One region of the Sphingomonas sp. T1 genome, then DNA from elsewhere that is predicted to be linked to it. Evidence: predicted binding sites of a transcription regulator. Region 1 holds the regulator's gene; the other holds the start of a gene.
The links. The regulator LexA, encoded in region 1, represses DNA repair genes until DNA is damaged. The targets are predictions, from matches to a motif close to GTTCCNCNCTTGTTCT.
Positions count from the first base shown of each region.

Region 2: the regulator LexA is predicted to act here: its motif matches at 4,957-4,972, upstream of GV027_RS18620 (ImuA family protein).

Region 1 covers NZ_LR733875.1:3,399,775-3,407,307, forward strand. The annotation lists gene gltX (glutamate--tRNA ligase) at 1-697, opposite strand, end outside; partial or broken gene GV027_RS21815 (ComEC/Rec2 family competence protein) at 801-1,823, shown strand; gene GV027_RS21820 (ComEC/Rec2 family competence protein) at 1,912-2,925, shown strand; gene lexA (transcriptional repressor LexA) at 3,085-3,810, opposite strand; gene GV027_RS15535 (molybdopterin molybdotransferase MoeA) at 3,879-5,063, opposite strand; cobalamin riboswitch at 5,301-5,513, shown strand; gene GV027_RS15540 (HoxN/HupN/NixA family nickel/cobalt transporter) at 5,693-6,730, shown strand; cobalamin riboswitch at 6,891-7,107, shown strand; gene cobW (cobalamin biosynthesis protein CobW) at 7,246-7,533, shown strand, end outside.
Region 2 covers NZ_LR733882.1:47,181-54,713, forward strand. The annotation lists gene GV027_RS18585 (muramidase) at 1-556, opposite strand, end outside; gene GV027_RS18590 (hypothetical protein) at 1,011-1,661, shown strand; gene GV027_RS18595 (single-stranded DNA-binding protein) at 1,713-2,036, shown strand; gene GV027_RS18600 (DUF7146 domain-containing protein) at 2,289-3,158, shown strand; gene GV027_RS18605 (SOS response-associated peptidase) at 3,201-3,824, opposite strand; gene GV027_RS18610 (HU family DNA-binding protein) at 3,875-4,144, opposite strand; gene GV027_RS18615 (hypothetical protein) at 4,356-4,685, opposite strand; gene GV027_RS18620 (ImuA family protein) at 4,993-5,754, shown strand; gene GV027_RS18625 (DNA polymerase Y family protein) at 5,990-7,459, shown strand; gene GV027_RS18630 (error-prone DNA polymerase) at 7,456-7,533, shown strand, end outside.

The DNA.
Region 1 (7,533 bases):
CGCGGATGACGTGCGTGACGCCCATGTCGTGATCGTCGACGACGACCGCGAGCATGTAGGTGGGCGTGCCATCGGAGCGGAGGAGGACGAGATCGTCGATTTCCTCGTTGCGGACCGTCACCGATCCCTGGACGCGATCCTCGATCGTGACCGCACCCTCCTGCGGCGCGCGCAGGCGGACGACATGGGGAAGATCGGGGGCCTCGCTCGCCGGCCGATCGCGCCACGGGCTGCGAATGCGGAGCGGCTTCTTGGCCGCCTGCGCCTCCGCGCGCATCGCCGCGATCTCGTCATTGGTCATGTAGCAGCGATAGGCGTGACCGGCCTCGACCATCTGGTGCGCGACGCGGGCGTGGCGATCGGCGCCAGCGAACTGCATGACGACGTCGCCGTCCCAGTCGATCCCCAGCCAGCGCATGCCGTCGATGATCGCGTCGATCGCCGGCTGGGTCGACCGCACGCGGTCGGTATCCTCGATACGCAGCAGGAATTTGCCGCCATTCGCCTTGGCGAACAGCCAGTTGAACAACGCCGTGCGTGCGCCGCCAAGATGCAGGAACCCCGTCGGCGACGGAGCGAAACGAGTAACCACGGGTGCGGCCGAAACGACGGCATCCGTATCAGATATTGCGCCCAACCGCGGGTGCTCCCAGACTGTAGAAACGATGGCCGGATCAGCCGTCGCCGCCTCTAGCATGCGTCCCCGGCGGCGACAAATGGGCGTGCCGCCCTGGATGGCGGAGCCGGGCCGGGCGATCGAACGCTGGCTGGAGGCAGAGCGCGACCAGCTCATAACCTGGATGCCGGTCGGGCTTGGCGGCGGCATCGCGCTGTGGTTCGTGCTGCCCGATCCCGTGGCATGGGGCACCGCGATCCTGGTGCTGGTCGCTGGCGGTTTGGCCGGACTTGCGGTGGGGCGCGGCGGGCGTGCAGCGCGGATGCTCGCGATCGGCGCGATTGCGGCGGCGCTCGGCATCGGGCTGATCTGGGTGCGATCGGACCGCGTGGCGGCACCGGTGCTCGCGGGGCCGACATTCGTGCAGCTGTCGGCGCGGGTCGAGACGATCGAACCGCTCCTCGCGCGTCGACTGGTGCGGTTGACGGTGCGGCCCGTCAGGCCGGGGCAGGACGCCGATGGCGCGCCGGTTGCGTTGCCAGGCCGCGTCCGCATCAACCTGGCAGAGGCGGATGCGCCAGCGGCGCTCGCAATCGGCGCGACGATAAAGCTTCGCGCGCGACTCATGCCGCCGCCCTTGCCCGCGGTGCCCGGCGCCTATGACTTTGCGCGCGTCGCCTGGTTTGGCGCGATCGGCGCGACGGGGCGGGGCTTTTCGCCTGTGGTGGTAGCAGAGCCGGGCCGCGGCGGCGCTGGAGTCCGGGTGGCGCTGTCGCGGCATATCGTCGCGCAGCTTGACGGGAGCGCGGGCGGGATCGCGGCGGCGCTGGCGACCGGCGACGTCGGCGCGATCAGCGACGCGGATGCGGAGGCGATGCGCCGCGCCGGGCTGGCGCATCTCCTTTCGGTAAGCGGCCTCCACATCACCGCGGCGGTCGCCGCGACGATGCTGATCGTGATGCGGCTGCTGGCGCTCAGCCCATGGCTCGCGCTGCACACGCGACTGCCATTGATCGCCGCGCTTGCCGGTGCCGCAGCGGCGATCGGCTACACCGTGCTGACGGGCAGCCAGGTGCCGACGATCCGCTCCTGCGTCGCGGCGTTGCTGGTGCTGGTCGCGCTGGCGATGGGGCGCGAGGCGATGACGTTGCGGCTCGTCGCGACGGGAGCGATCGCGGTGATGCTCGCGCTGCCTGAATCGCTCGCCGGGCCGAGCTTCCAATTGTCGTTCGCCGCGATCACCGCGATCATCGCGCTGCACGAGCATCCCGTCGTCCGTGCCACGTTCACGCCGCATGACGAGGGCCGCGGCAGGACGCCTGTTGCGCGGCGCCGTGTCGCTGCTGCTGACCGGGCTCGTCGTCGAGGCGGCGCTGATGCCGATCGCGGTCTATCATTTCCACAAGGCCGGGGTGTACGGCGCGGTGGCCAATATCGTCGCGATCCCGCTGACCACGTTCGTCGTGATGCCGTTCGAGGCGCTGGCGCTGCTGCTCGACACGATTGGGCTCGGCGCACCCGCCTGGTGGCTGGTGCAGCATGCGCTCGACGCGTTGCTGTGGCTTGCGCGTGCGGTCGCCCACGCACCGGGCGCAGTCCGCGCGTTGCCTGCGGTTCCCGACGGGGCGTTTGCCTTGATGGTCGGCGGCGGTGTGTGGATCGCGCTGTGGCGGACGCGGTGGCGACGGATCGGGATCCTGCCCTTGGCGGTCGGCGCGGCGTGGGCGCTGACGACGCCGTCACCCGATATCCTTGTAACGGGCGATGGGCGTCACGTCGCGGTCCGGACCGCCGCCGGGCTCGCGCTGCTCCGCGATCGGGCGGGGGACTATGTCCGCGATACGCTGGCGGAGAATGGCGGGGTCGATGGTGAGCCGCTGCTTCTCGCGGATCAGCCCGATGCGCGGCGCAGCCGCGACCTGTGCCTGACCGATGTCGTAGCCCGCGGCCGGGCTTGGCGCGTGCTGGCGACGCGCAGCGTTTACCGGGTGCCGATTGCGCAGATGGTTGCCGCATGCCGGCGCGCGGACATCGTCATCAGCGAGCGCGGGCTGCCGCGCGGTTGTACGCCGCGATGGCTGAAGCTCGACCGGTCGATGCTCGCGCGGACCGGGGGGATCGCGTTGACGTTGACCACGGGGCGGATGGTGACGGTGCTCAATCCGGGGGACCGGCACCCGTGGCGCGATCCACCGACGCTGGCGCGGCCAATGCGACGGTTCGGGGCGGCGGGCGATCAGCATGGGCTGGCCGGGGGGGCGGCGTCGGTCCGGTTTCGGGTGCCGGCTCGGGGGTGGTCAGAGCGATAGGTCGCGACTGGGTATGTCGGGTCATGATCCTGCGAAGGTGGGGCCTCCGATTGGGAGGGCCGCAATTCCGAAACGCGGACGATGGTGCCTGGGGCCGTTGGTCACGAACGCCACTGCCGGTTGCGTGGCGGTGATGACCGCCAGCGCCCCCAGCATTCGTCAGTCGTAGCGGCGCAGGATACCCGACAGCTTGCCCTGAACCCGGACCTGAGCGGGCGCATAACGCTGCGGGTCATAGGCGCGGTTGGCCGGGTCGAGCCGGACCATCGCGCCCTCGCGGCGGAAATATTTCAACGTCGCTTCGCTGTCCTCGATCAGCGCGACGACGATCTCGCCGTCGCGGGCGATCTCGGTACGGCGGATCAGCGCATAATCGCCATCGAGGATGCCGGCTTCGACCATCGAGTCCCCCGAAACCTCCAGCGCATAATGCTCGCCAGTGCCAAGCAAAGCGGCCGGGACGGCAAGCATCGAGCTGCCCTCGAAGGCTTCGATCGGGACGCCGGCGGCGATCCGGCCGTGCAGCGGGATCTCGACGACGTCGTTCGCCGCGATGCGGGCGGGCGACGCGGGCGTGGCGCTGGCCGTGTTCGGCGCAGATACGGTGTCGGCCGATGCCGCCACCTTCGGCCCCGACTTCGCCGCCGTCTGCCCTGTTGCCGCCTCGGGACGCTCGGGCATCCTCAGCACTTCGAGCGCGCGCGCCCGGTTGGGCAGGCGCCGGATGAAGTTGCGCTCCTCAAGCGCGCTGATCAGACGGTGCACGCCCGATTTCGATTTCAGGTCGAGCGCGTCCTTCATCTCCTCGAACGAGGGCGACACGCCCGTCTCGGCGAGGCGGTCATTGATGAAGCAGACAAGCTCGTGCTGCTTGCGCGTGAGCATAACGGTTCTCCGTCCGGAACAGACGAGGAACTTCTATGGAACACTTGCAGCTTCGTCAAGCGGTGACGTCACGCGATGACGAGGATTTCCGCCGAGTCGCCCGCCCTTGCCGCCGGCGCGTCGCCATCGCGGATGATCAGGCAGGACGAGCGGGCGAGCGTCAGCAGCATCGAGCTGTCCTGGATGGTCGAGGCATAGGCGCGGCCGTCGCGCAGTTCGGCGCGCATATAGTCGGTCCGCGACTGGTTGGGCGGAAGATCCTCGCCGAGCAGCGCATGCGTCGTCTGCGGCAGGGGATCGCGCGCGCCGAGCATGTGCGCGACGACGGGGCGGACGAACAGGATCGCGGTGACGAAGGCGGAGACGGGATTGCCCGGCAGGCCGAGCAGCATCGTCCTGCCAAGCGTGCCCGCCATCATCGGCTTGCCCGGGCGCAGCGCGATCCGCCAGAAGTCGATGCTGCCGCCCGCTGCCTCGATCGCGGGGCGGACGAGGTCGTGATCACCGACCGACGCCCCCCCGGTGGTCACGAGCAGATCGGCATCGACCCCGGCAAAGGCGTCACGCAGCGTGTCGAGCCGGTCGGGGAGGATTCCGAGATCGATAATGTCGACGGGCAGGTCGGCGAGCATCGCGGCGAGCATGATGCCGTTTGATTCCGGCAGCGGGACGGGGTCGCTGGTCGAGCCGGGCGGGACGAGTTCGTCCCCCGTCGCGGCGACGGCGACGCGCAGCCGGCGGCCAACCGACAAGGCGCCGTGCCCGCCGGTCGCAGCGACCGCGATGCGGGCGGGCGTCAGCCGGTCGCCGGCCGCGATCAGCCGCGTGCCGGTCGCGAAGTCGAGCCCCTTGCGGCGTGTGTTGCGTCCCTCGAAGGCGGGGCCTTCGCCGTCGAGCATCAGCCCGTCGCCGTCGCGCGCCGCCTCCTCCTGGACGAGCACAGTGTCGGCGCCCGCCGGCATCGCCGCGCCAGTGAAAATCCGCGTAGCCTGTCCCGCGCTGACCAAGCGGGCGAAGGGGCGGCCGGCGGCGCTTTCGCCGATGACCGTCCACGGCCCGGGCAGATCGGCGTAGCGGATCGCATAGCCGTCCATCGCCGAGAGGTCGGTCGCGGGCTGGGTGCGGCGGGCGAGAATGTCCTCCGCCGCCCAGCGACCCATCGCGGAGCGCAGCGGCACGGTTTCGGCCGGCACGCGCGATGCCATGGCGAAGAGGCGGGACTGGGCTTCGGCGACGGGGACGAGAGGGCGCATGCGGGCTCCGTTCAGCGGGGCGATGAAGGTCTGCGCTGCTCGCACGAATGCCGCGGGGCGGAAAGCGGGCAACGCCGCGACCGGCAGGACACCGGTCGGTTACGCGATCAACGTACGAGGTACGGCAGACGTTGCGGTGAGATGGGACGACATGTCCGGCGTTGCGCCGCACGCAAATCCTGTCGTCAGCGCGGGCAAAACGCGCTAGCCCTGTGGCGCAGGTCCGACGCAAGCCGGATCCGCACAGATCGCGTCGGTGCCCTTCGGGGCTTGAATGGGAATGCGGTGCGGGGTTCGCCCCAAGACCGCAGCTGTCCCTGCAACTGTAAGCGGCGAGCGACACGCACGCGCCCCCTGCGACGGGGGCAGCCACTGGGCCGATGGCCTGGGAAGGTGTGCGTCGAGCCTTGACCCGCGAGCCAGGAGACCTGCCGGCGTCTGGTCGCTCTTGTCCCGGTCCAGGGGGTGGCCGAGGCACGGTGAACGCCGTCTGAGCGACGACCATGCGGCGGGGGCCGCATCGGCGACGCATGCCGGCCGCTCATGGCGTCCGGTCGGCGCGCGTCCCGGTCGTTCGCGGCAGGCCCCCGTCCTCGTCGGACGCCGGGGATGTGCTAATGACCAAGATCATGACCGGGCGGACCGCCGGGCGTTCGACGCGACACCGGATCGGCTGGATGTTCGCGATGCTGGTTGCGGCCAACATCGCCGCCTGGGGATGGGCGTTCGCGCTGTTCCAGGCGCAGCCGCTGATGCTGGGCACCGCGATGCTCGCCTGGGGGCTGGGGCTGCGCCACGCGGTCGATGCGGATCATATCGCGGCGATCGACAATGTGACGCGCAAGCTGATGCAGGACGGGCAGCGGCCGATCGGGGTCGGCTTCTGGTTCGCGATCGGCCATTCGGGGATCGTCCTGATCGCCGCGGTCGCCATCGCGCTGACCGCGAGCGCTCTGTCACAGTTCGAGGCGTTCAAGCAGGCGGGCGGGGTGATCGCGACACTGATCTCCGCGCTGTTCCTGTTCACGATCGCGGCAATGAACCTGATCATCCTGCGATCGGTGTGGCGGACCTTCGGCCATGTCCGCGGCGGGGGGCGCTATGTCGAGGAGGATCTCGACCTGCTGCTCGGCAATCGCGGGCTGCTCGCGCGGCTGTTCCGGCCGATGTTCCGGCTGGTGACGCGCAGCTGGCACATGGCGCCGCTCGGGTTCCTGTTCGGGCTGGGGTTCGACACTGCGACCGAAGTCGCGATCCTCGGCCTGTCGGCGAGCCAGGCGGCGGACGGGTTGTCGATCGGTACGGTGCTGGTGCTGCCCGTGCTGTTCGCGACGGGCATGGCGCTGGTCGACAGTGCCGACGGGGTGGTGATGCTCGGCGCGTATGAATGGGCGTTCGTGAAGCCGATCCGCAAGCTCTATTACAACATCACGATCACGCTGATCTCGGCGATCGTCGCGATCGCGATCGGCGGGATCGAAACGCTCGCGCTGCTGGCGTCGAAGCTGGGCCTCAGCGGGGGCGTGTGGGACGTCGCTTCGGCGCTGGGCGAGAATTTCAACGGGCTGGGCTTTGCGATAATCGCGCTGTTCGTGGCGTGCTGGGTGCTGAGTTTTGCGATCTACCGGTGGAAGCGGTTCGACGAGATCGAGGTAGTGCGGGGCTAACAAACAGCGTCGTCATCCCGGGCTCGACCCGGCACCCAGAGCCAGGCACCGCATTTTGTTTGGCTCTGGGTCCTGACTTTCGTCGGGATGACGGAGGTCAGGTGCATTGGCACAACCGCCAAACTCCTCTAAACCCAACCGCGAGGTTTGGTTCTACCGAACCTCGACAGATCGCGCCGGTGCCCTTCGGGGCTTGAATGGGAATGCGGTGCGGGAGGTTTGCCTCCCAATGCCGCGGCTGTCCCTGCAACTGTAAGCGGTGAGCGAGACGCACAGGCCCCCGATGCGGGGGCAGCCACTGGGTCACGGGACCTGGGAAGGCGTGCATCGAGCTTCGACCCGCGAGCCAGGAGACCTGCCAGCGTCATGGTCGCTCTTGCCTTGATCCAGGGGATGGTCGCGGCACGGTACTCCGTCTGAGCGACGAACGCGTGCGGCCGTCTTGGTCGCGCGCGCGTGTGGCTGCGGATGTGCGTCCGTCCGTGGCTGTCGTTCCGACGCCCGGAGAGTATCGCATGACCGAACCCCAGCCGACCCTGGCCAAGATTCCCGTCACCATCGTCACCGGATTCCTCGGCGCGGGCAAGACCACGCTGATCAGCCACCTGATCCGGAATGCCGGTGGCCGGCGGCTCGCGGTGATCGTCAACGAATTCGGCACGCTCGGCATCGACGGCGACATATTGAAGGGCTGCGCGATCCCCGATTGCCCGGCCGAGAACGTCGTCGAGCTCGCCAATGGCTGCATCTGCTGCACCGTCGCTGACGATTTCATCCCGACCGTCGAGACTTTGCTCGCGCTC
Region 2 (7,533 bases), on a different contig from region 1:
CGGGCGCGGTCGGCGTTTCGGCTCCGACGGGCGTGGGCGATGCCGGCGCGTCGCCCTGTGCGACGGTGATGAGCCAGTCCTCGTCGCCTTCGATCGGTCGGGTTCGGTCGATGATCTGCCCGGGCCGCGCGAACGCTACATGCCAGTGGTTCGAGTGGCCGCGATCGCCCGGCCCGAGCAGTTCGATGATACGGATACCGCTCTGTGCCATGACGGCGCGGATCTGCCTGCGGTCGATCGCGTCGACGCCGCCCGCGGGTACGAAATCGAGCGCCTGGCCGAACTTGTGCCAGCTATATCGCGCGCCGTAATTGGCGTTCATCGGGCGGATCGTGTCGGTAACCCGCGCACCGAAGGCGCGTCGGACGAGGGCCGCGACGTTCGACACAGAGGGCGCGCCTACGGAGCCGATGGGAGACTGGTCGTCTTCGCTATGCGCGAGCGCACAGGCGTCAAAAACCGTCGCCGGCGTGATACCGTAACTTGCAAAGTCGTGGCCCGCGATCTTCAGTGGGCCAGCGCTAAAGTCGGCACCCAGCGCGATCAGATCACGCACCGTCGCCTCTGCATCAGCTGCGTTGCCCGGCTGCCTAGCGAGGACCGCACCCGAACGAACGGAGATCGCGAGCGACGCGGGAGATGGCGCTCCGGCCCCGGCAAGCCCGGCGGCGCAGAGTTGAATTGCCTTCGCTACGATACTCACCGGAAGCACATCAATGCACCGTTACTGATTTAGACCCGAGCAGATGTCAGCTACTGAAAGACATCCTCATCAAAAGGTTAGGTCCGAAGATACGAGCAAACAACACCATATCTGGAGCGAACCATTCACGATTATGGAGTGTTACGGCGTAATCTATTGCGATTAGAGGCGAGCTATTGCACCATAACTTCGGGAGAGGCTCGAACGGATTTTCGATAATCTAAGCAAGGCTAAGACCTGGCTAACTAAATTAGCCGAGATGGTTTCGCGGGACTGGAAAGACGGTGGATATACGGGCGATGAGCTCTTGAAGCTGCAAGCTTTGTCGGGCGGGTTGGCGCTTTTGACCGCTGTCGTCATTTGGTATCGTCCATTCGACGACCAACGGGCAGTGAGGCGAGGTGAGGTTTCGGCCTGCAGCGTCGCTGCGACGCATGACTTCTGCGATGCCGTTGCCGGCCTATCGAGGGCGCTCCGCAATCCCTTCTTGCGGGTGGACCGAGCCAGCATCCTCCCGCCCCGCGATACGCCAGGGGCGGTCGATCCTTCTATCACTCAGGCGAACATCGGCACGACGATCTGCCGGCCCGGCTATGCCCGATCTGTCCGCCCCGCCTTCGCGGTTACCGGGCCGATCAAACGGCGCTTGATGGACGCGCAGCATCCGGGCGAGGCCTTTGCCGATTATGAACTTGACCATTTGATCCCGATCTCGCTTGGCGGCGCGCCGCTCGACTTGCGCGATCTGTGGCTCCAGCCCCGGCGCGGCCAGGCGAACGCGGCTGACAAGAATGCCTTGGCCTACGTCTTGTGGCGACTGGTTTGCGAGCGCCGCGTGCCACTTCGGACGGCGCAGCAGGTCATCCGGCACGACTGGACGAAGGCCTACGACACATACGCTACGCGCGAGAACGTGGCGCGCTACCACTTTCGGCATCGCCAAGAGGAGCACGACTAGCCTCGCACCGGCCAGCCGAATCCGACCCCAACACCGACGAAGGAGGATATCATGCCACAGAATATTGCCGAGTTTCGGATTATCGGTCGCATCGGCAAAATCACGGCGCGCGAGAAGGTCACCTATGTGAGCGTCGCCGCCAATTATAACCGGCGAGAAGGGGACGACTGGAAGACCGACACGCTATGGAACAGCGTCGTGTGCTTCTCCAATGTCGGCCCCCAAGTCGAGGCGGTCGGGAAGGGCGATCTGGTGCATGTCACCGGCCGGGTCCGCGAGAGCAACCACGGCGAAGGCAACGACGTTTCCTACCGCACCGAACTGATTGCCGACACCTTCTCGATCCTGACCAAGGCCGAAGCCGAGCATAGCTGATGAGAGGCGGGAGCGGCTTGGCGGCACGGCTCTACCTTACCCTGCGCTTCGACCGAGCCCGCTTGGCGGTCCCGACCCGGTTGGGTGACGATCCTTGCTTGGGTCGACACCTGGACGAAGGAGATCGTCGCGCAGCGCGCGGCCAATCGTCTCCTGCCGACCCTCCAGAGTGGAGGATGCCGCCTGTGCCTTCGGTAATATTTTCCGGAGGCCAAAGTGACCGAAACCTATCAGCTTCACAGGACGTGGCCGATGGCGAGACTACCGCTCGATGCCGAAATTCGAGCCAGGAACATTGTCGAACAGCTCGGCGGGGTATGGCGTGGCACCCGCGGCGAATGCCGTTGCCCGGCCCATGATGATGGCTCACCCAGCCTGTCCGTCCGGCTCGGCGATTCGGCCATCCTGTTTCACTGTTTTGCCGGCTGTACGACGCTCGAGGTGCTCAAGGCGCTTCAGCGCCGGAAGCTCCATGACCGTTCTGCCGTGGCAATGCCGCAAGGGAAGCCGAAGCGCGACATGGGCGCGCTCGCCGTGCGTCTCTGGAACGCCAGCGCGCCGATCGCGGGCACGCTCGCTGAAGACTATCTCGTCGCCCGTGGCCTGACCGCGCCATACCCCAAGGCTCTACGCTTCAACCCGGCGACCATATTCGGCTCCGGCGCCGATAGACGCGTCATGCCCGCGATGATCGCTGCGGTCGAAAACGACCTCGGTCTCGTCGCGGTTCAACGTACCTTCCTCGCTTCCGATGATGTGCTGCGAAAGCCCATCCCCAAGCCGAAGGTTGCGCTCGGGCTGCTCGGCACAGCTGCGATCCGGCTTGCGCCCGCGACCGACGAACTGGGCCTTGCCGAAGGGATCGAGGACGCTCTGTCAGCAACGCAGTGGTTCGGAACGCCGACATGGGCGCTGGGCGGTGTCGAACGGCTTGCCTTCGTCGCGATCCCGGAGAAGGTCCGGCGTGTGATCGTTTACGGCGACCGAGGCCGCGCGGCCGACCGCCTGCTCGATAAGGCACGCGATCACCTTAAGGCGAACGGGCGGGAACTCATCAGCCGTGTGCCGGAGCATCATGACGATTGGAACGATGCCTGGCGCGCGCACCAGCGGAGCGCATGATACAGCACCAGCGGCAGCTGGATCATGGGGATCATGAGTGCGTCAGCCGAGCCGCATCAACTGTGAAGGGTAGGGAGCGACGAGCTCCTTCAGATCGTCCCATGGTGCCGATAGCCAGCGATCATAGTCGTCGTCGTGGAGAACCACCGGCATCGCCTTTGGATGAATCGGCGCGACGATCGCATTCGGCTCTGTGGTCAAAAACCCGTAGGCGTTTCCGCGCTCCGTCGGTCGCCAGATCCCGGCCAAGGCAAATATCGGGCGACTAGGCACGTCGAACCAGTGGAGCGGCTTTTTCCCGTCCTCGCCAGGCGCGATCCCGAACTCGGAGAATGCGGTCACCGGCACCAGGCAACGGCGCGCCGGCGTCGTCAGCATCGACCGCCAGAAGCTCGAGTTGAGATTGCGCACGTTCGTCACGTACTTGGTGAGCTTTACGCTTGCTTCGCGCTTGCTTGGCACCTGGGTTGGTACACCCCACTCCATCCGCTCGATCTTCCGATCGGCACCGTCCTGGATGACCACTTGGCCGTAGAACGGCGTCTTCTTGCCCGTCGGAAAGATGTCGGGGGCGGGGTAGGTCTCGTCCGGCTCGTAAGGTGGCCGGATGCCGAACGTCGCAGCGATCTCCGCCTGCTTTGCCGTCAGCCTGTATCGATTACACATCCGAGCACCCTATGGTGGTGCCGGCGAGCTCGCCCGCCGGCACTCTGGTCTTAGAGCTTGTCCTTCAGCCCCTTGGCGGGCGTGAACGCGACCTTCTTCGATGCCGCGATCGTCATTGCCTCGCCGGTCGACGGGTTCCGGCCCTGGCGCTCGGGACGATCCTTGACCGAAAACTTGCCGAAGCCGGCGATCGCGACCTCTTCGCCCTTTGCGGCCGCGCCTGCGATATGCTCGAACACAGCGGCAATCGCGGCCTTGGCTTCTGCCTCGCTCGTGCTCGTCGTACCCGCGACCGCCTTGACCAGTTCACCCATATTCATGCTCATGTACTTCCCTTGTGAAACTCACACGACCTTAGCCATGACGAGCAACCTTTCAACGACGCTGCGCAACGCGAGCGACATCGCGGCCTTCCGCTCGCGTGTTCGAACGTTGGCTTATCATCACGTCGTCGAGGGTATCGGACTGCGTGCGGACAGGCGCGTCCGCCCAACGGGCGCTTCGGCAGACGCGAAGCCTTGGCGTGGCCACCTACCGTGCACCGCGCTCCCGGGTGACGCGCGGATCTTCGTACAAGTCGCGGATCGCGCGTAGGCGAAACACGTTCCACCAGCGCTGCCAACGATGCTCGGCCGCATCGTGGAGCATATGGCACCGCTGACAGAGTGCCGCGAGATTGCCGGGCATGCTGTTGCCCGGATCGTGGTCGAGATGCGCGCAGGCGAGAACGACATAGGTCGTTCGCACCGACTTGAGGATGAAGTCGCCCTTCAACGTGATCCGCTTGCCACGCGCTGAGCGCCAGCACGTAGCCTCTGCGTCCCACCAACGGCCGTCGCCGAGATGGGCTACCCGTCGCATGTGCGGTCTCGAGCAATGCTCGCAGCGCGCGCCGGCTCGGTCGAAGCGGATCACGTCGGACAGCTGCCGCCAATCGATCGGGTAAAGCCAGCGGTTTTCGGGGCGGATCGGCATCTCGATTCTATGAGTCAGTCGATGGCAGAACGAAAGAGAAATCTTCCTGCTTTGTTTGCCGTATGTTGCGCAGCCGTTCCATCCCGCAGTCATCCGTCGAATCCCGATTTAGTCGAACCGCTTGCGGGAATCGTCTTGACGGAGCGCTGCCATGAGCGGAACATAAAGAGAACAATTCGAGTTTGAGCTTATCATGTTTGCCGCGCCCACTAACCTCCAGCACAGTCTCGCACGGTTGCGAACGATCGCGGTTCCCGTCGCCGACTACCGGGTGTTGCCGTTCGAAATCCAGGGCATCGATAGCCGCCTGAGTGGCGGGGGCCTGCGCACAGGTGCGCTCCACGAGGCCGCAGCGCACAGCTGCTCGCTAGTCGACGACGCAGCCACCACGCTGTTCCTTGCCGGCATTGCAGCACGCGAGTCGGCCCGGACCGGCGGGCCGGTATTGTGGGCGAGTTGCCGTAACGATCTTTACGCCCCCGGCCTCGAGCAGGCGGGCCTGCTTTCCGCGAACGTGATCTATGCGCAGCCGCTCGATGACGCGGCGCTGCTGGCCGTAATCGAAGACGCGGTGCGCGATGGCACACCGTCTGCGGTTATCGCGGAAGCACGGCAGGTCTCAATGGTGGCGACACGCCGGCTTCAGCTGGTTGCGGCCGACGCAGACATACCTGTGCTCCTCCTTCGGCGACGACGCGGGCGCGAGCAGGATCCGCTTGGCGAACCATCGGCCGCGTGGACCCGCTGGCGGATTGCCAGTGCGCCGTCCGAACGCCTGAGCGTCGCCGGGGTAGGGCGGCCGCGTTGGTCGGTCGAGCTTGCCCGCCAGCGCAGTGGCACATCGTTTTCTATGATCGTGGAGGGGTGCGATGAGACGGGTTGTCTCGCTGTTCCTGCCGCACTTGGCCATCGAACGGCTGAGACGGCTGGACCGGCACGCTATGCCGCAGCCTAGGCCCGTCGCGCTCCATCTCCCTGTCGACGACAATCCCGGCGCCTGTTCCGTTCCGCGTGGCGGCGGTTGGCGACCCGGTGCGCGCTGGGCCCGTACGGACGCGCCTGAGAGCACCGACGTCGAATGTCAGATCGCAGCGCTCCCGGCACATGCGAAACCGCCAATGCGCGAACTCGGCCGGCGCTCGGAAGCGGCGGTCCACCCGTACCGCGGCGATGCGCCAGCAGATCAAGCCATGTCGGTAGAAGGAACGGTCGCCGCCTTCCATGCGTCGCCGCTCGCATTGATCGATAAGGTTGGTCGGCGGGACGAGGTCGTGGCAGCCTGCGCTTCGGCTGCAAGCCTCGGGATCGTTGTCGGCATGGCCGCAACCCATGCCCGCGCCTTGGTGTCAGACCTCGATTTCCGACCGGCTGAGCCGGAAGCAGATGCGGCGTTGCTCGACCATCTGGCACTGCGCGCCGTGCGTCGTTGGACACCGATCGCCGCGGCAACACCACCCGACGGGCTGTGGCTCGATCTGACCGGCTGCGATCATCTTCATGGCGGCGAGGAGCGCTTCTGCCAGCGGCTGCGCGCTTTCTGCCAGCGCGCCGGCTTCACGGCCCGTGTTGCGGTTGCGGACACGCCAGGCGCCGCGCATGCGGTCGCCCGTTTTGGGCGCGCCGCTCTCACGATTGTGCCGTCGGGGCGTACCGTCGAAGCGCTCGGACCATTGCCGATCGCAGCACTGCGTTTGAACAGCGTAGCGCTGACCGCCGGCCGCAAGTTCGGGTTCGAGACGGTCGCGGATCTCCTGCCCGTCGCCCGGGGACCGCTAGCGCGCCGTCTCGGCCTACCCGCGATCACGCGGCTCGATCAGGCGCTGGGCGGCGTCGCCGAGCCGATCACGCCGCGCCAGGATGCAGAGGTGCCGATCGTCGAAAGGCGCCTGCTGGAGCCCATCTGCACCGCGGAGGCGATCGAGCGCGTCATGGGAGACCTGCTCGCCGACCTCGCCGAGGTGCTGCAGGCGAGGGGGCTCGGCGCTCGCGCCTTGCGGCTGGTAGGGCTACGGATCGATGAAGGCGAGCAAGTGGTCGCTGTCGGCACGTCTCGTCCGACGCGGGAAGTGTCGCATCTCCTTCGCCTTCTGAAGCTTCGCATCGACCGGATCGATCCCGGGCTCGGCATTGAGCAGTTCACGCTGGTCGCATCTCACACAGAACCGCTTGATGCCATCGACCTGGGAGCCGTGCTCGCAGGCGAGACATTGGTGCGCGATCCTGCCCGCTTGGTCGACGTCGTCGCTGGCAGGATTGGCGCGCGCGCGGTGTACCGCCTCGCGCCCGTCGAAAGCCATGTGCCCGAGCGCGCAGTGATTCGCTCGGACCCTGTCGACGCACCCGGCGGCTGGCCAGAATGGGTTCGCCCCGTTCGGTTGTTCGCGAGGCCAGAGCCGCTGGCGCGCGTGGTAGCCCTGCTGCCGGATCAGCCGCCCCGGCGGTTCGAATGGCGCGGCACGACCTACATGATCGTCGCCGGCGACGGCCCCGAGCGCATCCACGGCGAATGGTGGCGCCGCGACGCCGAGGTCTGGGCGGTGCGCGATTACTACCGTGTCGAGGATGAAAAGGGCGGTCGCTACTGGGTGTTCCGACGCGGTGATGGCTTCGAAAGCGAGACCGGCGATCTCAGCTGGTGGATGCACGGTGTGTTCGCATGACCGACTATGTCGAGCTGCAGGTCCTGACGCACTTCTCGCTGCTGCGCGGCGCGTCGAGCCCCGACGAGCTGTTC